Regions from separate parts of the Bradyrhizobium sp. LB13.1 genome, predicted to be linked through region 1. Evidence: predicted binding sites of a transcription regulator. Region 1 holds the regulator's gene; each other region holds the start of a gene.
What was found. The regulator PhoB, encoded in region 1, activates phosphate uptake and scavenging genes when phosphate is short. The targets are predictions, from matches to a motif close to TGTCATNNANCTGTCAT.

Region 1 (5,629 bases):
AAAATGAGTGATCTTTCCGTATCGATGAGCGCGGCCGGCGGACTGCCCCCCGCGCCGATGCTGCCCGAGGCGCCCCCCAAGGTGACCGTTCGCAACCTGAACTTCTATTACGGCGAGCACCACGCGCTGAAGAACATCAACCTGACGCTCGGCGCCAATCGCGTCACGGCGTTCATCGGCCCGTCGGGCTGCGGCAAGTCGACCCTGCTGCGCATCTTCAACCGGATGTACGACCTCTATCCGGGCCAGCGCGCCACCGGTCAGCTCATGCTCGACCAGACCAACATCCTCGACCCCAGGCTGGACCTCAATTTGCTGCGCGCCCGCGTCGGCATGGTGTTCCAGAAGCCGACGCCGTTCCCGATGACGATCTACGAAAACATCGCGTTCGGCATCCGTCTCTACGAGAAGATCTCGAAATCCGAGATGGACGGCCGGGTCGAGAAGGCGCTGCGCGGCGGCGCGCTGTGGAACGAGGTCAAGGACAAGCTCAACGCCTCCGGCCTGTCGCTCTCCGGCGGCCAGCAGCAACGCCTCTGCATCGCCCGCACCGTCGCGGTGCGGCCCGAGGTGATCCTGTTCGACGAACCCTGCTCGGCGCTCGACCCGATCTCGACCGCCAAGGTCGAGGAGCTGATCCAGGAGCTCTCCGAGGACTACACGATCGCGATCGTCACCCACAACATGCAGCAGGCGGCGCGCGTCTCCGACAAGACCGCCTTCATGTATCTCGGCGAGCTGATCGAGTTCGACGACACCAACAAGATCTTTACGTCGCCGACCGACCGGCGCACGCAGGATTACATCACCGGCCGGTTCGGCTGAGGAGACGCGACATGGGTTCTGAACATACCGCAAAGGCCTTCGACACCGACCTCCAGGAACTCACCCGGCTGGTTGCCGAGATGGGCGGCATCGCCGAGCGCATGATCGTCGATTCCGTCGACGCGCTGATCCGCCGTGACGTTCCGCTCGGCCAGCGCGTCGTCACCATCGACACCGAGCTCGACGCGCTCCAGAAGAAGATCGAGGAGCGCGCCGTGCTCACCATCGCCCGCCGTCAGCCGATGGCGGTCGATCTGCGCGAGATCGTCGGCGCCATGCGCGTCGCGACCGATCTCGAGCGCATCGGCGACCTCGCCAAGAACATGGGCAAGCGCGTCGCGGCGCTGGAGACGGATTTCCATCCGCTCAAGCTGTTCCGCGGCCTGGAGCACATGACAGACCTCGTGCAGCAGCAGGTCAAGTCGGTGCTGGACGCCTATGCCGCACATGATTTGCCGGCGGCGATGGCGGTGTGGAAGGGCGACGAGGAAGTCGACGCCATCTGCACTTCGCTGTTCCGCGAGCTCCTCACTTACATGATGGAGGATCCGCGCAACATCTCGTTCTGCATCCATTTGATGTTCTGCGCCAAGAACATCGAGCGGATCGGCGACCACGCCACCAACATCGCCGAGACCGTGTTCTACATGATCGAGGGCCAGGCGATCACCGACAAGCGGCCGAAGGGCGATATGACGACCTTCGCCAGCTCGATACCGAACACCTAGGGAGCAACGACCCAGATGGGCGCACGCATTATGGTGGTTGAGGACGAGGAAGCCCTGACCGAGCTTCTCCGCTACAACCTCGAAGGCGACGGCTATGACGTCGAGACGGTCATGCGCGGCGACGACGCCGACACCCGTCTCAAGGAGCACATTCCCGATTTGATCGTGCTCGACTGGATGCTGCCGGGCCTGTCGGGCATCGAATTGTGCCGGCGGCTTCGCACCCGTCCCGAGACCAAGCAGCTCCCGATCATCATGCTCACCGCGCGCGGCGAGGAAAGCGAGCGGGTGCGGGGTCTTGCGACCGGCGCCGACGATTACATCGTCAAGCCGTTCTCGGTGCCGGAGCTCCTGGCGCGCGTGAAGGGCCTGCTGCGGCGCGCAAGCCCCGAACGGCTCGCCGCTGTGCTCGCCTTTGGCGACATCGAGCTCGACCGCGACAAGCGCCGCGTGGCGCGCTCGGGCCGGCCGATCGATCTCGGCCCGACCGAATATCGCCTGCTGGAGTTCTTCCTGGAGCATCCGGGGCGGGTGTTCTCGCGCGAGCAACTGCTCGACAGCGTCTGGGGCCGCGACATCTACATCGACGAGCGTACCGTCGACGTGCATATCGGCCGCCTGCGCAAGCTGCTCAATCTGGGCCGCGAGCAGGACCCGATCCGCACCGTCCGCGGCGCCGGCTACGCGCTGGATGATCGTTTTGCCAAGGCGGAGCAGCAGGCGTAACTCGCTTCAAGCTCCGCCGTCGTTCCGGATCGGCACGCGCTTTTGGCACGCTTGTCCGGGACGACATCAAGTGGGCCGAGGCGTCATCGTGTGACGGCGCCGCCCTTGCAGTCAGCTAAATCCGCTAGCTCAGCGCGGGCCCGGCTTCACCGGTGCGCGGCGCCGATCCGACGCCGGCTGATACGCGACGCGCGAGTGCTGGGCGCAATAGGGCAGCCCGGAAAGCGCCTTGCCGCCGCAGAAGAAGAAATCCGGGGTCGAGGGATCGCCGACCGGCCAGTGGCAGGTCGCCTCGTTCAGCTCGAGCAGCGATAGCCGCTGGCTCATCGGCACCACGTTGTCGTAGGTGACCGGTTCGGCCTCCACTTCGACCTCGAAAGCCTGTGCCAGCGCGGTGTTGCCGCGCGAGATCGGACGGGTCACCCGCATCATATGCTGCGCGGGGCGCGCCTTGCGCGGCCGGGGCGCTGCCGATGAAGGGCTCTTGGCGCGACCCGACAGGCCGAGCCTGTGCACTTTGCCGATCACGGCATTGCGGGTCACATTACCGAGCTCAGCCGCGATCTGGCTGGCCGAAAGTCCGGCCTCCCAGAGCTTTTTAAGCTGCTCGACGCGATCATCGGACCAGGTCAAAACTGTCATTGCACCCTTTCCCTCGCTGCCGGCCTGCCATCCTGGCGCCTCGCAGCGAATGCCTAAGCCTTTAAAAACCCGTGCCGCCAGAATCCCTTAAGGCTCGCCGGGCGTGACTAGAACGCCCGAACGTTTACGCCGGTACATAAGGACTTAGAGATCAGAACCACTGCACGAGATGTCGTATCTGACAATCCAAACGCTACAATATGGCGTGACTCCCGCGCAAGAGTCCGCCGACTCGCTTCCACATGTTCCGTGGTGAAATCCCGCGAAATCGGCACCGCAAGATTACGGATTCAGCGTTTCGCGAGGCTTTCCGGGGCGGCATTGACACCCGTCTTCCCAAGCATAAGATAGTGACACGTGCCGCCCCGAAAAGGCGGCACGTTTCGTTTTCCGGGCCGGTCAATGGTGCGTTGCGCAATGCACGCGTCACACCGTCCGCAACATCCAAGTGACATCATGACCAACAGCGCAGCGCCGCATTTGCTCCCCGTTTTCGCCAGAACCGACCTCGGTTTCGAGCGCGGCGAAGGCTGCTGGCTGATTGCGATCAATGGCGAGCGCTATCTCGATTTCACCTCGGGTGTCGCGGTGAACGCGCTCGGCCATGCCCATCCCGCGCTGGTCAAAGCGTTGCAGGAGCAGGCCACGAAGCTCTGGCACATGTCGAACCTGTTCCAGAGCCCGGATGGCGAGAAGCTCGCCAACCGCCTCTGCCATGAGAGTTTTGCGGACTTCGTGTTCTTCTGCAATTTCCGGCGCCGAGGCGCTGGAGGGCGTGATCAAGCTGGTCCGCCATCATCACTTCTCCCAAGGGCATCCGGAACGTTACCGCATCATCACCTTCGAAGGCGCGTTCCACGGCCGCACGCTGGCGACGCTGGCCGCGACGGGATCTGCAAAATATCTGGAAGGTTTTGGTCCGCCGATGGATGGCTTCGACCAAATCCCGCATGGCGATATCGAGGCCGTGAAGAAAGCGATCGGTCCGCAGACCGCCGGTATCCTGATCGAGCCGATCCAGGGCGAGGGCGGCGTGCGCTCGGCAACCCCGGCCTTCCTCAAGGCGCTGCGCCAGCTCTGCGACGACAAGGGCTTGCTGCTCGCGTTCGACGAGGTGCAGACCGGCATGGGCCGCACCGGCGATCTGTTCGCACACCGCCGTCTCGGCGTGACGCCCGATGTGATGTCGCTGGCGAAGGCGCTCGGCGGCGGCTTTCCGATCGGCGCGGTGCTGGCGACCGCGGATGCGGCGGGCCGGCATGGGGCCCGGCTCGCACGGCTCGACCTTCGGCGGCAATCCGCTCGCGATTTCGGCTGCGAACGCCGTGCTCGACGTCATGCTCAAGCCCGGCTTCTTCGACCACGTGCAGAGAATGTCGCTGCTGCTCAAGCAGAAGCTCGCCTCCGTGATCGATCGTCATAGCGATGTCGTCAGCGAAGTGCGCGGCGAGGGCCTGCTGATCGGCATCAAGGCGGTGGTGCCTTCAGGCGATCTCGTTGCAGCCTTGCGCGAAGAAAAACTGCTCACTGTCGGCGCCGGCGACAATGTCGTGCGTTTCCTGCCGCCTTTGATCGTCACCGAAGCCGAGATCGAGGACAGCGTTGGGCGGCTCGAACGCGCCTGCACCGCGTTGTCCGGCAACAAGCGGGCGGCAAGCTGATGAGCAAGTCGCCCAATAAAGCACCGAAGCACTTCCTTGATATCGACGCGCTGCCGCTGTCGGAGCTCAAGAGCATGCTGGCCGCGTCCTCCGCGATGAAGGCGAAGCAGAAGGCGCATCAGCCGGTCAGGCCGCTTGAAGGCAAGACGCTGGCGATGATTTTCGAGCGCCCCTCGACGAGGACGCGGGTGTCGTTCGATGTCGCCATGCGCCAGCTCGGCGGCGAACCCATCATGCTCACCGGCGCGGAGATGCAGCTCGGCCGCGGCGAGACCATCGCCGACACCGCGCGCGTGCTGTCGCGCTATGTCGACGCCATCATGATCCGCATTCTCAATCACGATGCCCTGCTCGAGCTCGCGGCGAACGCCACCGTTCCTGTCATCAACGGCCTGACGCGGCGTTCGCATCCCTGCCAGGTGATGGCTGATCTCATGACCTATGAGGAGCATCGCGGCCCGATCGAGGGCAGGACTGTGGCCTGGACCGGCGACGACAACAACGTGCTCGCCTCCTGGGCGCACGCCGCCGAACGCTTCAAGTTCCAGCTCAACGTCGCGACGCCCCCGGAGCTGGCGCCGAAAAAGGCGATGCGCGATTTCATCAAGGCGACCGGCGCGCCGATCATGCTCGGCAGCGATGCCGAAGCCGCCGTGCGCGGCGCCGATTGTGTCGTCACCGACACCTGGGTGTCGATGGGCGACAAGGAAGGCGAGCATCGCCACAACGTGCTCAAGCCTTATCAGGTCAACGCCCAGCTGATGTCGCTGGCCAAGCCCGATGCGCTGTTCATGCACTGCCTGCCCGCCCATCGCGGCGAGGAGGTCACCGACGAGGTGATCGACGGCCCGCAATCCGTCGTGTTCGACGAGGCCGAAAACCGCCTGCACGCGCAGAAGGGCATTCTGGCCTGGTGCTTCGACGCGGTGAAGTAGGCGCGGGGCGCGCGGTGAACGCGAAGTCGGTTTGTTTCGCCGTCCTGGCTTTCGCCAGGACGACACCGAACTTGCAGTATCGCGTGTAACCATAACTGCGCCCGGAACACGC
Region 2 (5,629 bases), 750 kb from region 1:
GCAAGGACGGCAAGCCGGTCTACCTGAAGGACATCTGGCCGACGACGAAGGAGATCAACGCCTTCATGAAGAAGTTCGTGACCGCGGCGATCTTCAAGAAGAAGTATGCCGACGTGTTCAAGGGCGACACCAACTGGCGCAAGATCAAGACGGTCGAGAGCGAGACCTATCGCTGGAACATGAGCTCGACCTATGTGCAGAACCCGCCCTATTTCGACGGCATGAAGAAGGAGCCGGAACCGGTCACCGACATCGTCGAGGCGCGCATCCTCGCCATGTTCGGCGACAAGATCACCACCGACCACATCTCGCCGGCCGGTTCAATCAAGCTCACCTCGCCCGCGGGCAAATACCTCAGCGAGCACCAGGTGCGTCCGGCCGACTTCAACCAGTACGGCACGCGGCGCGGCAACCATGAAGTCATGATGCGCGGCACCTTCGCCAATATCCGCATCAAGAACTTCATGCTCAAAGGTGCGGACGGAAATATCCCCGAAGGCGGCCTGACCAAGCACTGGCCCGACGGCGAGCAGATGTCGATCTACGACGCCGCGATGAAGTACCAGCAGGAGCAGGTCCCGCTGGTGGTGTTCGCGGGCGCGGAATACGGCAACGGCTCCTCGCGCGACTGGGCCGCGAAGGGCACCCGTCTGCTCGGCGTGCGCGCCGTGATCTGCCAGAGCTTCGAGCGCATCCACCGCTCCAATCTGGTCGGCATGGGCGTGCTGCCGCTGACCTTCGAGGACGGCACCTCCTGGTCGTCGCTCGGTCTGAAGGGCGACGAGAAGGTCACGTTGCGTGGTCTCGTCGGCGATTTGAAGCCGCGCCAGAAGCTGACCGCGGAGATCGTCTCCGGCGACGGCTCGTTGCAGCGCATTTCGCTGCTTTGCCGCATCGATACGCTGGATGAGCTCGAATACTACCGCAACGGCGGCATCCTGCACTACGTGCTGCGCAAGCTCGCGGCGTAAGCGCGGATTTGTGAACGGTGGCTCACTGCGAAGTGAGTAGTAGGTTACACGAAGGCGGCCTATCACAAGGCCGCCTTCGCGCCTTTGCGGCAGGCTTCAGATGGGCCCGTCCGGCAGAGAACTTCGCCAAGGACGGTCGAATGTGTGAGACCCGTAAGATTACGGTGACCATCCGGCGGTAAGATTTCCCCTCTCACGTGCAATGGTGTGCGGCGTTCGACATGACAACAATGACGGCTTCTCATCTGGTTTCGCGTTGGTCCGGTGCCCTCTGGTCGGGAGCACTTGGGATATGTGCGATCGTCGCCGTCATTCGTCCTGCCGAGGCTGATCCCCGCGCCGTTGTCGAATTGTTTACCTCGCAGGGCTGCTCCTCCTGCCCGCCGGCCGACAAGATCATCGGCGACCTCTCCAGCGATCCCTCGATCATCGCGCTGAGCATGCCGATCGACTATTGGGATTACCTCGGCTGGAAGGACACACTGGCGGATTCGCGTTTTTCTGCACGGCAGCGGGCCTATTCGCGCATGCGCGGCGACCGCGAAGTCTATACGCCCCAGGTCGTGGTCAACGGCTCCACGCATGTCGTCGGCAGCGACCGCACCGGCATCGAAAGCGCGATCGGCAAGACCGACAAGGGCACCGGGGTGATGAGCGTGCCGGTGACGATGTCGCTCGCGGGCAAGCAGATCAATGTCTCGGTGGCCGCGAGCAAGGAGCCGGCGGTCTCGCGTGGCGAGGTCTGGATCTGCTCGATTGCGAAATCGGTGCCGATCGCGATCAGCCGCGGCGAAAATCGCGGACAGCAGGTCATCTATCACAACGTGGTTCGCAACCTACTCAAGGTCGGCGACTGGACCGGTCGTTCGGAAAGCTGGACGGTGCCGATCGAGAACCTCACGCGCGACGGCGTCGACGGCGCTGTGGTCTATGTCCAGGACGGCAGCCGGGAAAAGCCGGGGCCGATGCTGGGCGCGGCGTATACGTCGCTGCACTGATTCGATTCTCTCTCTAAGAGTCGTACTGCCTAAGCGGCGTACTGCGCTCTCAACCCTCATGGTGAGGAGCGCACCCTTGCGCGCGTGGCGGACGATGCTGCGCATCGCCGCGAGAACCATGCAGGCCCCGCTAATGCAGCCCGGCCTCGATCCTTCGAGACGCCGCTTCGCGGCTCCTCAGGATGAGGGAGAGAGTTTGCGCGGTGTGGAGAGGAATTGGTCGAGCCAGAAACATCCCGACACAAACAAAAAAGGACCAACTTGCGTTGGCCCTCCTTGTCGTGCGAACAGACCCGATCCTGACGACCCCGGGGGGCTGGGGGCTGAGGAATCCGGAACCGAAAGGACCGGGTCAACGCACACCTGCTTTTTGGCAGGGCAGGGCGGCAGTCGCTTGGCGGAAAAGCGGCGACACTATGATTCTTGCTAACGATCCCGTGACGGTTTGCGCGACAGAGTTCCACCCTGCGTGTGCCCGGAATTCGCACCGGATTTTATGCGTCCTCTCAAGGCCCCCTTGCGGTGGGGAACAGTTGGGGCAATCATGCAGCTGTCATGATCCGCGGTTCCGGGGCGGTCTTCGCGGACGTGGTCATGCTGTGGCGACAGGAGGCTTTCTATGAGTCTGTCGGAGGATGCCGATCCGAGCGAACAGCGCGCGGCGGCGCGCCCAGCCGCTGCGAATGCGCAACTGGGCCGGGTGACGTTCAATCGGCTCGAGTTGCATCGTATTCTCAATCTCTACGGCCGTATGGTCGCCGACGGCGAGTGGCGTGACTATGCCATCGACTTCCTGAAAGACCGCGCCGTATTCTCGGTGTTTCGCCGCGCCTCGGAAGTGCCGATCTATCGCATCGAAAAAGATCCGCGCCTCGCGCGCAAGCAGGGCATGTACAGCGTGATCTCTGCGACGGGTCTGATCCTGCGCCGCGGCCACGAGCTCGAACGCGTGCTGCTGGTGATCGATCGCAAGCTGGCTGTGGTGTAGCTGCCCACCCATCCTGCGAGAGCGAGCCTAGTTTCCCGGCACCGTACCCGCGCCCTCGCCGAGGTCGCGCTGCATCATCACCGTATCCAGCCAGCGGCCGAATTTCAGCCCGACGCTGGGGTGCGTGCCGATCATCTTGAAGCCACCCTTGGTGTGCACGCCGATCGAGCCGGCATTGGCGGAATCGCCGATCACCGCGATCATCTGGCGGAAGCCTCGCGCCTCGCATTCGGCGACCAGACGCTCCAGCAACAGAAGTCCGACGCCGCGACGGTGAAAGCCTGGATCGAGATAGATCGAGTTCTCGACCGTGAAGCGGTAGGCCGGCCGCGGCCGGTAGGCCCCCGCATAGGCATAGCCGGCAACGCGGCCGTCGAGGATGGCGACGAAATAGGGATAGCCGCCGTCGATCAGCGTACGATAGCGGCGCGTCATCTCGGCGAGGTCGGGCGGGTCCAGCTCGAAGGTCGCGGTGCCCTCGCGGACGGCCTGCTGGTAGATGGCGGTGATGGCGGGAAGGTCGGCCTCGAGGGTGGGCCTGATTTCAGGTGCGGACATGGGGCGAGATTAGAGCGTTCCCGCGACGGCTGGAAGAGGCAACGGCTTCTCGGCGTGGTCTTCGCGAGCGCAGCAGGCCCCTTCTTCTCCGCTGTCATGCCCCGCATAGGCGGGCGTCCAGTACTCCGAGACAGCGCGGCTAGAACGGAGCCGCTGCGGCGTACAGGATCGCCCGCCCCAGTGCGCAATTGCGGACAAGGCGGGGCGATGACAGCGGCGGGTGCTGCGACGTCCGGCCCCAAACAAAAACCCCGGCCTTTCGGCCGGGGCTCGTGTTGTTCGCTCTGGGCTTGCGCTTAGTCGCGCTGGCCGAGGAGCTGCAGGAGCAGCGTGAACAGGTTGATGAAGTTCAGGTACAGCGACAGCGCGCCGGTGATGGCCGCACGCTCCGCGACTTCACCGCCGGCCGAGGCGTAGCCGTAGATGTAGTCGTTCTTCAGCCGCTGGGTATCCCAGGCGGTGAGGCCCGCGAACACCAGCACGCCAACCACCGAAACGACGAACTGGAGCAACGAGCTCGCCAGGAACAGGTTGACCAGGCTCGCGATGACGATGCCGATCAGGCCCATGAACAGGAACGAACCCATTCCGCTCATGTCACGCTTTGTGGTGTAGCCGTAGAGGCTGAGCGCGCCGAAGGTCGCCGCGGTGATGAAGAACACCCGCACGATCGAGGTGTGCGTGAAGACCAGGAAGATCGAGGACAGCGAGACGCCCATCAGCGCGGCGAACACCCAGAACAGGATCTGGGCGGTCGAGGGCGCGAGACGGTTGATGCCCGCCGAGATCACGAACACCATGGCGAGCGGCGCGAGCATGAACAGCCACTTCAAGGGGCTGACGAACATCGCGTAGCCGAACGGCGTCAGGAACAGCTTGCCGACGCGGACGGCTTCCGGGGTCGGAACATCCGTCACGGCGGCCATGTAGACGCCGAGTGCGGCAAGGCCGGTGATGGCCAGGCCGATGCTCATGTAGTTGTAGATGCGCAGCATGTAGGCGCGCAGGCCGGCATCGACCGTCGCGGCGTCAACACGCCCGGCGGCCCTGCCGAAAGGAGAAGCGTAGTTACGGTCTAGGTCCGACATGGTCGAATTCCCGTTGGTTAGCCCGGTCCGGCATGAGGGCTCCATGCCACCGGTTCGTCAAATTCTATCTCGGATACCGATGTCTGCCGACTAAATTTTGGCTAACAATCGGGGCTCCGAACCCATTCGATATGTGGGAAACTAACACATTCGCTGCAACCGTCCACGCGCGGCTGAATGTCGCCCTCGCCCGCAATCCTGGCGAGCAAACGTGGTTAATCGCCGGAATCGTGCGATTCCGCCCCCGCGCAGCCGCCCGCTACCATTTGTCACAAATTCCGCAACACCGTGGCGGGCTTTTTGTTCAACGCCAGGAGCGTGCCGGCGAGCCCGAGGCCGACCGTGACGACCAGGGCGGCCGCGACCACGCCGGCCGCGCTGCCGGCCTGCCAGACGAAGGTGAGCGTCATCAGCCGGGTCACGATCATCCATGCAGCGACGCTGCCGGCGAAAACGCCGAAAACCGCAGTGGCGAGGCCGATCAGGAGGTATTCGAGCGCATAGGCGCCGAGCAGCCGCAGCCGGGTCGCGCCCAGGGTCTTGAGGATCACCGCATCGTAGACCCGGTGGCGATGGCCGGCGGCGAGCGCGCCGCCCAGCACCAGGATCGCCGAAATCAGGGTCACGGCGCTGGCGCCGCGGATCGCCAGTGCCAGATTGGTCACGACCGAGCCGACCGTCTCCATCACCTCGCGCACACGCACGCTCGTCACCATCGGATAGGCGTCGGCGACCTCCTTGATGATCTTGCCGTCGCCGGCCGCATCGCCGCCGGCTTCCGTCAGCGTCGCGATGTGGGTGTGCGGCGCGCCCTTGAATGCGTTCGGCGAGAACACCAGGACGAAATTGATGCCGAGGCCCTGCCAGTCGATGGTGCGCAGATTGCTGATCTTCGCGGGGATGTCGCGGCCGAGGATATTAACCACGACCTCGTCGCCGAGCTTGAGGCCGAGCCCGTCCGCGATCTTCTTCTCCATCGAAACCAGCGGTGGGCCGGTATAATCGGCGCTCCACCACTCGCCCTCG
Region 3 (5,629 bases), 370 kb from region 1:
ATTAAATGTGAGGCTCCGTAATTTCAATTGCGCGCAATCTAATTGCCTGCGATAAAGATTGCACCAGCGAAAACCCAGGAGACCAAAATGTCCGTGAACGTCCTCTACAAGACCAGCGCAAAAGCCACCGGCGGCCGCGACGGCCATGCTGCGACCCTCGACGGCGCGCTCGACGTCAAGCTCACCACGCCGAAGGAACTCGGCGGCGGCGGCGGCGCCGGCAACAATCCCGAGCAGCTGTTTGCGGCAGGCTATGCCGCCTGCTTCATCGGCGCGATGAAATTCGTGTCCTCGCAGGGCGGGCCGAAGGTTCCGGCTGACGCCTCCGTGACCTCGACCGTCGGCATTGGCCCGCGCGCGGCCGGCGGCTTCGGTCTCGACATCGACCTTGCCGTATTGCTGCCGGGCCTTGCCCGTGCCGAAGCCGAGGCGCTGGTCGAGAAGGCTCACCAGGTGTGCCCCTATTCCAACGCGACGCGCGGCAATGTCGACGTCCGCCTGACGGTCGTCTGATCGCGGGGGGGGGGGGGATTGGCTGGCCCGGGATCCTCCTCGGGCCGGCCGCTTCCGTTTGATTTGCCATTCGCCGGGATGGCGCAGCCGCGGCGCATGCGGCCCCCCGCAACAAGCCATTGCTGACTCAGACGAACCTCGCTAGGCCTGTGATCAATATCGACACAGGGGAAGCGAAGGCATGACTGAAGCCGCGAGTTCTGGAGCTGCCACGGGCGCAATGAGCGGCCTGCGCGTCATCGATCTCACGCGCGTGCTCGGCGGTCCCTATTGCACCCAGATCCTCGCCGACCATGGCGCCGACGTGATCAAGGTCGAACCGCCCGCAGGCGACGAGGTGCGCGACTGGGGCCCTCCCTTCCACGAGGAAGACGCCGCCTATTTCATCGGCATCAACCGCAACAAGCGCTCGATCGGCCTCGACCTCGCCTCCGAGGGCGGCCGCCTCGTGCTGCTCAAGATGCTGGAGAGCGCCGACATCCTGATCGAGAACTTCAAGCCGGGCACGCTGGAGAAATGGGGCATCGGCAGCGAGGTGCTGCGCGAGAAATTCCCGCGCCTGGTGCATTGCCGGATCTGCGGCTTCGGCGCCGACGGCCCGCGCGGCGGCAATCCCGGCTATGACGCCATCATCCAGGCCATGACCGGCATGATCGCGGCGACCGGCTCGCCCGAGAGCGGACCGATGCGGATCGGCGTGCCGCTGGTCGACATCGGCACCGGCCTCTATGCGGCGATCGGCATCCTGATGGCGCTGTCGGAGCGGCAGCGCTCGGGCCAGGGCCAGTTCCTGGAGACGACGCTGTACGAGACCGGCCTCGCCATCATGCATCCGCACACCGCGAATTATTTCATGCATGGCAAGCCGCCGTCGCTGACCGGCAATGAGCATCCCAACCTCGTGCCTTACGCGATCTTCCCGACCAAGACCGACGACATCTTCATCGGCGTCGGCAATGACGGCACCTTCCGCAAGCTCGCCAAGGAGATCGGCAAGCCCGAGCTCGGCACCGATCCGCGCTTTGCCCGCAACAAGGACCGCATCGCCAATCGCGAAGCGCTGCGCGCCGAGCTCGCCGCCGTGTTCAGCCAGCACGAGGCCGAGCCGCTGTGCAATCGCCTCCTCGCCGCGGGCCTGCCCGCGGGCCCCGTGCAGAAGATCGACCAGGCGCTGACCAACCCGCACACCATCGCCCGCGGCGATATCATCGAGAAGGACTGGTACAAGGGCGTGGCGTCGCCGATCCGGCTCGATCGCAGCAAGCCGAGCCTGCGCCGCCTGCCGCCGAAATTCAGCCAGCACTCGGCCGAGGTGCTGGGCGAGTTCGGCTACTCCAAGTCCGAGATCGACGCGATGGTCGAGCAGGGCACGGTCTGCGGCCCCGAGCGCAAGCGCTGAGGCGTGACGCTATTGAACTGACAACGCGCCGCAAGGAAGGTGCGCTCCCTCGCCCGCTTGCGGGAGAGGGTTGGGGAGAGGGTGCCTCCGCAGTGAGACTCCCCAAGAGGAGAGAGCCCTCACCCGGCGCGTTGCGCCGACCTCTCCCGCAAGCGGGAGAGCTTGGAGCCCGCGGGCCGCGCGTCTGCCTCGCGCTATTCTGCTGACGACGCAGCGACCCAACCCATCACTCCCGAATGCTGCACCGCGAACGAAGAAACCTGCCCGCTCCGCATTCGCCTATTTGCCTGCTTCCCTTTTCCAGCGCTTGCCGCTTTCGTTTCGGCCGCTTACACAGTCATGTGAACGTCATATGGCGCTGCTAGCGCAAGCGATCATTTTTGACGACCCAAGGGAGGTTTACTTGATGGCTCTTCGACACTTTGGAGCGGCTGCCGCTGTTGCACTCACGGTTGGAATGTCGGCCTCGCCGGCCTTGGCCGTGACCGAAATCCAGTGGTGGCACGCGATGACCGGCGCCAACAACGACGTCATCGTCAAGCTCGCCACCGACTTCAACGCGGCGCAGACCGACTACAAGGTGATCCCGACCTACAAGGGCAACTATCCTGACACGATGAACGCCGGCATCGCAGCGTTCCGCGCCGGCAACGCCCCGCACATCATGCAGGTGTTCGAGGTCGGCACCGCCACCATGATGGCCGCGACCGGTGCCGTGAAACCCGTCTACAAGCTGATGGCCGACGCCGGCGAGAAGTTCGATCCCAAGATCTACCTGCCCGCCATCACCGGCTACTATTCGACCTCGAAGGGCGAAATGCTGTCCTTCCCCTTCAACTCGTCCTCGACCGTGATGTGGGTGAACCTCGACGAGCTGAAGAAGGCGAATGTCGCGATCCCGAAGACCTGGCCCGAAACGTTCGAGGCCGCCAAGAAGCTGAAGGCTGCCGGTCACGACACCTGCGGCTTCTCCGGTTCCTGGGTCACCTGGGTCAATCTCGAGCAGCTCTCCGCCTGGCACAACGTGCCGCTCGCCAGCAAGGCCAATGGCCTCGACGGCTTCGACACGGTGCTCGAGTTCAACGGCCCGCTTCAGGTCAAGCATCTCGAAACCCTGGTCGAGCTCCAGAAGACCAAGACCTATGACTATGCCGGCCGCACCAACACCGGCGAGGGTCGCTTTACCTCCGGCGAATGCCCGATCTACCTGACCTCGTCGGCGTTCTTCGGCAACGTCAAGGCGCAGGCCAAGTTCGCCTTCACCGCCGTGCCGATGCCGTATTATCCGGACGTCAAGGGCGCGCCGCAGAACTCGATCATCGGCGGCGCTTCGCTCTGGGTCATGGGCGGCAAGTCGGCCGACGAATACAAGGGCGTCGCGAAGTTCCTGACCTTCCTCTCCGACACCGATCGCCAGGTCTATATCCACAAGGCCTCGGGCTATCTGCCGATCACCAAGGCGGCCTACGCCAAGGCGAAGGAAGAGGGCTTCTACAAGGACCAGCCCTACCTCGAGACCCCGCTGCTCGAGCTGACCAACAAGGAGCCGACCGAGAATTCGCGCGGTCTGCGCCTCGGCAACATGGTTCAGCTGCGTGACGTCTGGTCGGAAGAGATCGAGCAGGCGCTGGCCGGCAAGAAGACCGCCAAGCAGGCGCTCGATGCCGCCGTCGAGCGCGGCAACACGATGCTGCGTCAGTTCGAAAAGACCGCCGTCAAGTGAGGCGATGAGCGGCAGGTCGCGACCCGGCCTGCCGCTCAGCTGACATCATGCAGAAGCAAGCCATTTTCCAATCAAGGCTATTGCCCTACGCGCTGGTTGCGCCGCAGCTCGCGATCGTCCTGATTTTCTTCTATTGGCCGGCCATTCAGGCGGTGATCCAGTCCTTCCTGCTCCAGGACGCGTTCGGTCTGTCGACCACCTTTGTCTGGTTCGACAATTACAGCGAGCTGCTGAGGGACCGCGCCTATTTCGAGGCGATCGTCCGGACCTTCTTTTTCTCGTTCGCCATCGCGGTCTCGTCGCTGTCCTTCGCGCTGCTGCTCGCCGTTATGGCGGACAAGCCGCTGCGTGGCTCGATGCTCTACCGCACGCTCTTGATCTGGCCCTATGCGGTCGCGCCGCCCGTGGTCGGCGTGCTCTGGATCTTCATGCTGCATCCCTCGCTCGGTGTGCTCTCGCGTTATCTTCGCAACATGGGCATCGACTGGAATCCGCTGCTCGATGGCGACCAGGCCGCGGCGCTGATCATCCTTGCCGCCGCGTGGAAGCAGATCTCCTATAATTTCCTGTTCTTTCTCGCCGGCCTGCAAGCGATTCCGAAGAGCGTGTTCGAGGCAGCCGCGATCGACGGCGCGCGTCCGATGCGGCGCTTCTGGACCGTGACTTTCCCGCTGTTGTCGCCCACCATCTTCTTCCTGCTGGTCGTCAACATCGTCTACGCCTTCTTCGACACGTTCGGCATCATCGACACCATGACCCGCGGCGGTCCGGGAACGTCGACGGTGACCCTGGTCTACAAGGTCTATTCCGACGGCCTGCTCGGCGGCAATCTCGGCAGCTCCGCGGCGCAATCGGTGATCCTGATGGTCATGGTGATCGTGCTGACCGGAATCCAGTTCCGCTTCGTCGAACGCAAGGTGACCTACTGATGGTCGAGGAAGAGGGCTTTCGGCGCTACGTCGCTCACGCCATTTTGTGGATCGGGATCGCGATCGTCGCGTTCCCCGTCTACATCGCGTTCGTCGCCTCGACCCAGGACAACGCGCTGATCGCGAACGGGCAGATGTCGCTGCTGCCGGGCGGCCATTTCTTCGAGGTCTACTACCAGACCATCTTCGTCGGCACGAGCGGCTCGACCCGCGAGCCCGTCGGCAACATGATGCTGAACTCGCTGGTGATGGCGCTGCTGATCGCGGTGGGCAAGATCGCGATCTCGATTATTTCGGCCTATGCGATCGTGTATTTCCGCTTTCCGTTCCGGATGCCGATCTTCTGGATCATCTTCATCACCCTGATGCTGCCGGTCGAGGTGCGAATCTATCCGACTTACAAGATCGTCGCCGACCTCCACATGCTCGACAGCTATGCCGGCCTCGCGCTGCCGCTGATCGCCTCAGCCACCGCGACGCTGCTGTTCCGGCAGTTCTTCATGACCGTGCCGGACGAGCTGCTGGAGGCGTCGCGCATTGACGGCGCCGGTCCCCTGCGCTTCTTCTGGGATACGCTGCTGCCGCTGTCGCGCACCAACATGGCGGCGCTGTTCGTGATCCTCTTCATCCTCGGCTGGAATCAATATCTCTGGCCGCTGCTGATCACCACGCGCGACGACATGCAGACCATCCAGGTCGGCATCCGCAAGATGATCACCACCACCGACGCGCTGACCGAATGGCCGATCGTGATGGCGACCGCCGTGCTGGCGATGCTGCCGCCGGTGTTCGTCGTCGTCGCCATGCAGAAATTGTTCGTGCGCGGACTCGTGGAGACGGAAAAGTAAATCCCATGGCTAACGTTACCCTGCGCAACGTCCGCAAGACCTATCCTGGTGGCTTCGAGGCCATCAAGGGCGTCAACGTCGATGTCGGCGACGGACAATTCTGCGTGCTGGTCGGTCCCTCCGGCTGCGGCAAGTCGACGCTGCTGCGCATGGTCGCGGGTCTCGAAACCGTCACCGGCGGCGAGATCGACATCGGCGGCCGAATCGTCAACCAGGT
Region 4 (5,629 bases), 2.7 Mb from region 1:
TCGATGCCGTGCTGATCAAGCGCTGCCTGCAGCACCGTCTCGAAGCCGGCGCGGTCCTTGCCGAACGGCTTGCTTTCGATCACCAGCGTCTTCACGTCGCGCGCTTTGGCTGTTTCCAGCCCCAGCGCATCGGCCTTGTTCGAGATGACCAGGGAAATCTCCGCCGGAAAATCCGGTGCAGCCGCGCCCTTGATCAGCGCGGCCATGTTGGAGCCGCGCCCCGATATCAGGATGGCAACGCGGCGCTTCATCACAGCGCCAGGTCGAGGTGGCCGTTATAGACGACGCGGTGCTCGCCTTCGGCCGGGATCACGGTGCCGAGCTGTGCCACGGTCTCACCGGCCTCAGTGAAGACCTGCATGACCTCGTTCACCTTGTCCGGCTCGACGATCGCGATCATGCCGATCCCGCAATTGAAGGTCCGCAGCATTTCGAGCTCGGCGATACCGGCCTGCGCGGCCAGCCATTTGAACACCGGCAGCACTGGCAGACGCGCCAGATCGATCCCGGCGCCGAGATGGTTCGGCAGCACGCGCGGAATGTTGTCGGTGAAGCCGCCGCCGGTGATATGGGCAAGCCCCTTCACCGCACCGGTCTCGCGGATCGCGCGGAGGCAGGATTTGACGTAGAGCCGCGTCGGCGTCAGCAATGCGCCGCCGAGCGTCATGACGGGCGAGAACGGCGCCTGCGCCTCGAAGCCGAGGCCGGATTGTTCCACGATCTTGCGCACCAGCGAGAAACCGTTGGAGTGCACGCCCGACGAGGCGAGCCCGATCACGGCATCGCCGGCGGCGATGTCCTTGCGCGGCAACAGCGTGCCACGCTCCGCGGCGCCGACGGCAAAGCCGCCGAGATCGTAATCGCCGTCCTTGTAGAGGCCGGGCATCTCGGCCGTCTCGCCGCCGATCAGGGCGCAGAGGGATTCGCGGCAGCCTTCGGCGACACCGGCGACGATCGAGGCGGTCGCCTCCGGATCGAGCTTGCCGCAGGCAAAATAATCCAGGAAGAACAGCGGCTCGGCGCCCTGCACCACAAGGTCGTTGACGCTCATGGCGACGAGGTCGATGCCAATCCCGCCATGCAGGCCGGTCTCGATCGCGATCTTGACCTTGGTGCCGACGCCGTCGGTCGCGGCCACCAGGATGGGGTCCTTGAAGCCGGCCGCCTTGAGGTCGAACAGGCCGCCGAATCCGCCGATTTCGGCGTCGGCGCCGGGCCGCGCGGTGGCGCGCACCATCGGCTTGATCAGGTCGACCAGGCGGTTGCCCGCGTCGATATCGACGCCTGAATCGGCGTAAGTGAGGCCGTTTTTGCGGTCGGTCATGCCCGATTTCCAGTGGGTTTGCGGCTGGTTACGTCGAATTCCGGGGACGCGCAATGGCTCGCATGGCGCGCCTTCGTATACTATGTAGAGATATCAACCGGTTCAGCCTCTAAGGGCCGGATTCGAGGTCAGACCGGGTGCCGGGAAGCGCTTTCGTGAGTATTCCGAATATCATTACCCTGGGCCGCATCATGTTGGTCCCGATCATCGTCTGGGCCATCGTGTCGAGCCAAATGGAGGTGGCGTTCGCCGTCTTCCTGATCGCGGGTATCAGCGACGCGGTCGACGGCTTCCTTGCCAAGCGCTTCAACATGACGAGCGAGCTCGGCGCCTTGCTCGACCCGCTCGCCGACAAGGCGCTGCTGGTCTCGATCTACATGGCCCTGGGCATCTGGGGTGCGATTCCGCGCTGGATCGTCATCCTGGTGGTCTCGCGCGACATCATGATCGTCGCCGCCGTGATCGTTTCGTGGCTGTTCGACCGCCCTGTCGAGATGAAGCCCTCGAGGGTATCCAAGCTCAACACTGTGGCCCAGGTGGCATTCGCGGCGCTGGTGCTGGCCGCCCTCGCCTTCGGCTTCAAAGCCGGTCCTTATGATATAATCCTGATGGGCCTCGTCACGGTCTTCACGCTCTCCTCGGTGTCGCTCTATCTTGTCGAGTGGTTACGGCACATGAGCACTATCGAGGCCAAATGAGTTGGGATGCGGCTCCGCAAAAGGCCAGCTCCGCTCGATTAAGTCGCATCTCCTCAAACGAGGCCGGCACGCCGGCACGGAGCAAAGCAAGCGTGCCAGGCCGCGTTCATCCCCGACAATTGGCGTTTTCGCTTCCGCATGCGGAGAGCCTGAGCCGGGACAATTTCCTCGAAGGCCCCGCCAACGCCGCCGGTGTTGCCCTCATCGACGCCTGGCCGGAATGGCCGAACCGGATCATGTGGCTGGCCGGCCCGGAAGGGAGCGGCAAGAGCCATCTCGCCGCGATCTGGGCCGAAGCTTCGGGCGCCCGTTCGACCACCGCCAATGCGCTGACCGCCGAAGCCGTCCCGGGTGCGCTCGTCACCGGCGCGCTGGTGGTCGAGGATCCCAAGGCCAGGGAATTTGACGAGCGCGCCTTGTTCCATCTGATGAACCTGGCCCGCGAGGACGAGGCCTACGTCCTCTTCGCCGGGCGCCAGATGCCGGCATCGCTCGAGATCGAGCTTCCCGACCTGCGCTCGCGGCTGCGCGCCGTGCCTGTCATCGCGCTGCTGCCGCCTGACGACCAGCTCTTCCGCGGCCTGATCGTCAAGTTCTGCGCCGACCGCCAGCTCGCCGTGGACGAGAGCGTGGTCAGCTACCTCGCCACCCGCCTGGAGCGGTCCTCGGCCGCCGCCCGGCAGGCCGTGGAGCTGCTGGACAGCGAGGCCCTGCGCCTCGGCCGTCCCGTCACCCGGGCCCTGGCCGCCGAGCTCTTGCGGGATGTCTGACCAAGGCGGGCTTGACGCGGCCCGGCAGCGGAACATCAATGTCATCGAAACGTCATCGCTCTAACACATGCTCCCGACGGTTTTGCGCATAAGTCGCAAATTTGGGCGAACTGGATGGATCGATTTCTGATGGACTCTGCGCAAGCTGTTGAAGTTAAAGAAAAAGCTCCGGAAGCCGAGGGCCATCCGGCGATCGCATCGAGCCCCGAGCGGTTCATCAATCGCGAGCTCTCCTGGCTGCACTTCAACCGCCGCGTCCTGGAGGAATCGGTCAATGCCAGCCACCCCATGCTGGAGCGGGTGCGATTCCTGTCGATTTCAGCGAATAATCTCGACGAGTTCTTCATGGTCCGCGTCGCCGGCATCAAGGCCCAGGTGCGCGAGGGCATTGCCGAACGCAGCCCCGACGGCCTGACGCCGTCCGAGCAGCTCGCGCTTATCAACCGGACCGTCTCGCAACTGGCCTCCGACCAGCAGGCGATCTGGCGCGACCTGCGCGGCACGTTGGCCAACGAGGGCATCGTTCTGGTCGAGGGCAAGGAGGTCACCAAGGCGGAGCGAACCTGGGTCGAGGACTACTTCCTCAGCAACGTGTTTCCGCTGCTGACACCGCTCGCGATCGACCCGGCCCACCCCTTCCCGTTCATTCCGAGCCTCGGCTTCACCATCGCGCTCCAACTCACGCGCGCCGCCGACGGCAAGCAGATGAACGCGCTGATCCGCATGCCCGGCAAGATCGACCGCTTCATCCGCCTGCCGGCTGACGGCAAGGTCGTCCGGCTGATCTCGCTGGAGCAGGCCACCGCGCTGTTCATCAACCGCCTGTTCCCCGGCTACAATCTTCAAGGCCAGGGCGCTTTCCGCATCATCCGCGACTCCGAGCTCGAGATCGAGGAAGAGGCCGAGGATCTCGTCCGCCTATTCGAGACCGCGCTGAAGCGCCGCCGCCGCGGGTCGGTGATCCGGCTCGAGATCGACGCCAAGATGCCGGAGCAGCTGCGCAGCTTCGTGCAGCATGCGCTATCGGCCGCCGACGACGAGGTGTTGCTGGTCGACGGCGTACTGGCCATGAACGAGCTCTCGCAGCTCACCCGCCTCGACCGGCCCGATCTCGAATTCACCCCTTACGTCCCGCGCCATCCCGAGCGCGTGCGCGAGCACGGCGGCGACATCTTCGCGGCGATCCGGCAGAAGGACCTCGTCGTCCATCATCCCTACGAATCCTTCGACGTGGTGGTGCAGTTTCTCCAGCAGGCGACGCGCGACCCCGACGTCGTCGCCATCAAGCAGACGCTCTATCGCACCTCCAGCAACTCGCCGATCGTGCGCGCGCTTGTGGAAGCCGCCGAAGCCGGCAAATCCGTCACCGCGCTGATCGAGCTGAAGGCGCGCTTCGACGAAGAGGCCAACATCCGCTGGGCGCGCGATCTCGAACGCGCCGGCGTCCAGGTCGTCTATGGCTTCCTCGAACTGAAGACGCACGCGAAGCTGTCGATGGTGGTGCGCCGCGAGGGCGGCAGCCTGACAACCTACGTCCACACCGGCACCGGCAATTACCACCCGGTGACCGCGCGCATCTACACCGACCTCTCCTACTTCACCTCGGAGCCGACCATCGGCCGCGACGCTGCGCGCGTGTTCAACTTCATCACCGGCTATGCGGCGCCGAGCGATCTGGAAAAGATGGCGGTGTCGCCGCTGACCTTGCGCAAGCGCATCATCGAGCACATCCAGGGCGAGACCGCGCACACGCGGCACGGCCGGCCCGGTGCGGTCTGGATGAAGATGAACGCGCTGGTCGACCCCGACATCATCGACGCACTCTACGAGGCCTCACAGGCGGGCGTGCAGGTCGAGCTCGTGGTGCGCGGCATCTGTTGCCTGCGGCCCGGCATCCCCGGCCTGTCGGAGAACATCCGCGTCAAGTCGATCATCGGACGCTTCCTGGAACACGGCCGAATCTACTGCTTCGGCATGGGCCAGGGCCTGCCGAGCGCGAAAGCGGCTGTGTATATCTCCTCGGCCGACATGATGCCGCGCAACCTCGACCGCCGCGTCGAGGTGCTGTGTCCGCTGCAAAATCCCACGGTGCATCAGCAGGTTCTCGAACAGATCATGGTCGCGAATCTCAAGGACAACGAGCAGAGCTGGCAATTGTTGCCGGACGGGTCCTCAACGCGTATGAAGACCGCGAAGGGCGAGGAGCCTTTCAACGCCCACAACTACTTCATGACAAATCCGAGTCTGTCTGGCCGTGGTAAGTCGCTCAAGGAATCCTCGCCGCGCCGCCTCACGCGCCGTAATGAACGTCATCAATCCTGATCCGGGATCTCTGACGTGAAGCGGCCGCGCAAGCGCGGCTCGAGCGTCGCGGTCATCGATATCGGCTCCAACTCGGTCCGCCTCGTCGTGTACGAGGGACTGACGCGGAGCCTCATTCCGATCTTCAACGAGAAGACGCTGTGCGGCCTCGGGCGCGAGGTGCAGAGCACGGGCCTGCTCGCACCCGACGCCGTCGACAAGGCGCTGACCTCGCTCAAGCGCTTCCGTGCGCTGTGCCGGGTGATGCAGGTCGGACGGGTGTTTGCGATTGCGACCGCCGCCTGCCGCGATGCCTCCAACGGCCCCGACTTCATCGCCAAAGCCGAGCGCATCTGCGCGGTGAAGATCGAGATCCTGTCGGGCCCGCGCGAGGCGCGGTTGTCGGCGCTGGGCGTGATCTCCGGCATCCATCACCCCGACGGCATCGTCGGCGACCTCGGCGGCGGTTCGCTCGAACTGATCGACGTGCGCAAGAACAGCGTGCGCAGCGGCGTGACGCTGCCGCTCGGCGGCCT

Region 2: ACVWYI_RS01750 (DUF2794 domain-containing protein) is a predicted target of PhoB. The motif match lies at 2,510-2,526, and genes of this name have one in related genera.
Region 3: ugpB (sn-glycerol-3-phosphate ABC transporter substrate-binding protein UgpB) is a predicted target of PhoB. The motif match lies at 2,248-2,264, and genes of this name have one in related genera.
Region 4: ACVWYI_RS18185 (RNA degradosome polyphosphate kinase) is a predicted target of PhoB. The motif match lies at 2,832-2,848, and genes of this name have one in related genera.

Annotation. Positions count from the first base shown of each region.
Region 1 is NZ_JBSRYQ010000001.1:1,122,283-1,127,911, forward strand. Features, by position in the region: gene pstA (phosphate ABC transporter permease PstA) at 1-7, shown strand, start outside; gene pstB (phosphate ABC transporter ATP-binding protein PstB) at 4-825, shown strand; gene phoU (phosphate signaling complex protein PhoU) at 837-1,553, shown strand; gene phoB (phosphate regulon transcriptional regulator PhoB) at 1,569-2,279, shown strand; gene ACVWYI_RS05245 (GcrA family cell cycle regulator) at 2,409-2,921, opposite strand; partial or broken gene ACVWYI_RS05250 (acetylornithine transaminase) at 3,378-4,582, shown strand; gene argF (ornithine carbamoyltransferase) at 4,582-5,517, shown strand.
Region 2 is NZ_JBSRYQ010000001.1:370,700-376,328, reverse strand. Features, by position in the region: gene acnA (aconitate hydratase AcnA) at 1-971, shown strand, start outside; gene ACVWYI_RS01755 (DUF1223 domain-containing protein) at 1,193-1,969, shown strand; gene ACVWYI_RS01750 (DUF2794 domain-containing protein) at 2,589-2,957, shown strand; gene ACVWYI_RS01745 (GNAT family N-acetyltransferase) at 2,985-3,515, opposite strand; gene ACVWYI_RS01740 (Bax inhibitor-1/YccA family protein) at 3,812-4,603, opposite strand; gene ACVWYI_RS01735 (ABC transporter permease) at 4,873-5,629, opposite strand, start outside.
Region 3 is NZ_JBSRYQ010000001.1:751,199-756,827, reverse strand. Features, by position in the region: gene ACVWYI_RS03590 (organic hydroperoxide resistance protein) at 88-513, shown strand; gene ACVWYI_RS03585 (CaiB/BaiF CoA transferase family protein) at 695-1,912, shown strand; gene ugpB (sn-glycerol-3-phosphate ABC transporter substrate-binding protein UgpB) at 2,319-3,635, shown strand; gene ugpA (sn-glycerol-3-phosphate ABC transporter permease UgpA) at 3,683-4,564, shown strand; gene ugpE (sn-glycerol-3-phosphate ABC transporter permease UgpE) at 4,564-5,412, shown strand; gene ACVWYI_RS03565 (sn-glycerol-3-phosphate import ATP-binding protein UgpC) at 5,418-5,629, shown strand, end outside.
Region 4 is NZ_JBSRYQ010000001.1:3,863,996-3,869,624, reverse strand. Features, by position in the region: partial or broken gene purN (phosphoribosylglycinamide formyltransferase) at 1-251, opposite strand, end outside; gene purM (phosphoribosylformylglycinamidine cyclo-ligase) at 251-1,324, opposite strand; gene ACVWYI_RS18195 (CDP-alcohol phosphatidyltransferase family protein) at 1,480-2,022, shown strand; gene ACVWYI_RS18190 (P-loop NTPase family protein) at 2,115-2,792, shown strand; gene ACVWYI_RS18185 (RNA degradosome polyphosphate kinase) at 2,922-5,114, shown strand; gene ppx (exopolyphosphatase) at 5,130-5,629, shown strand, end outside.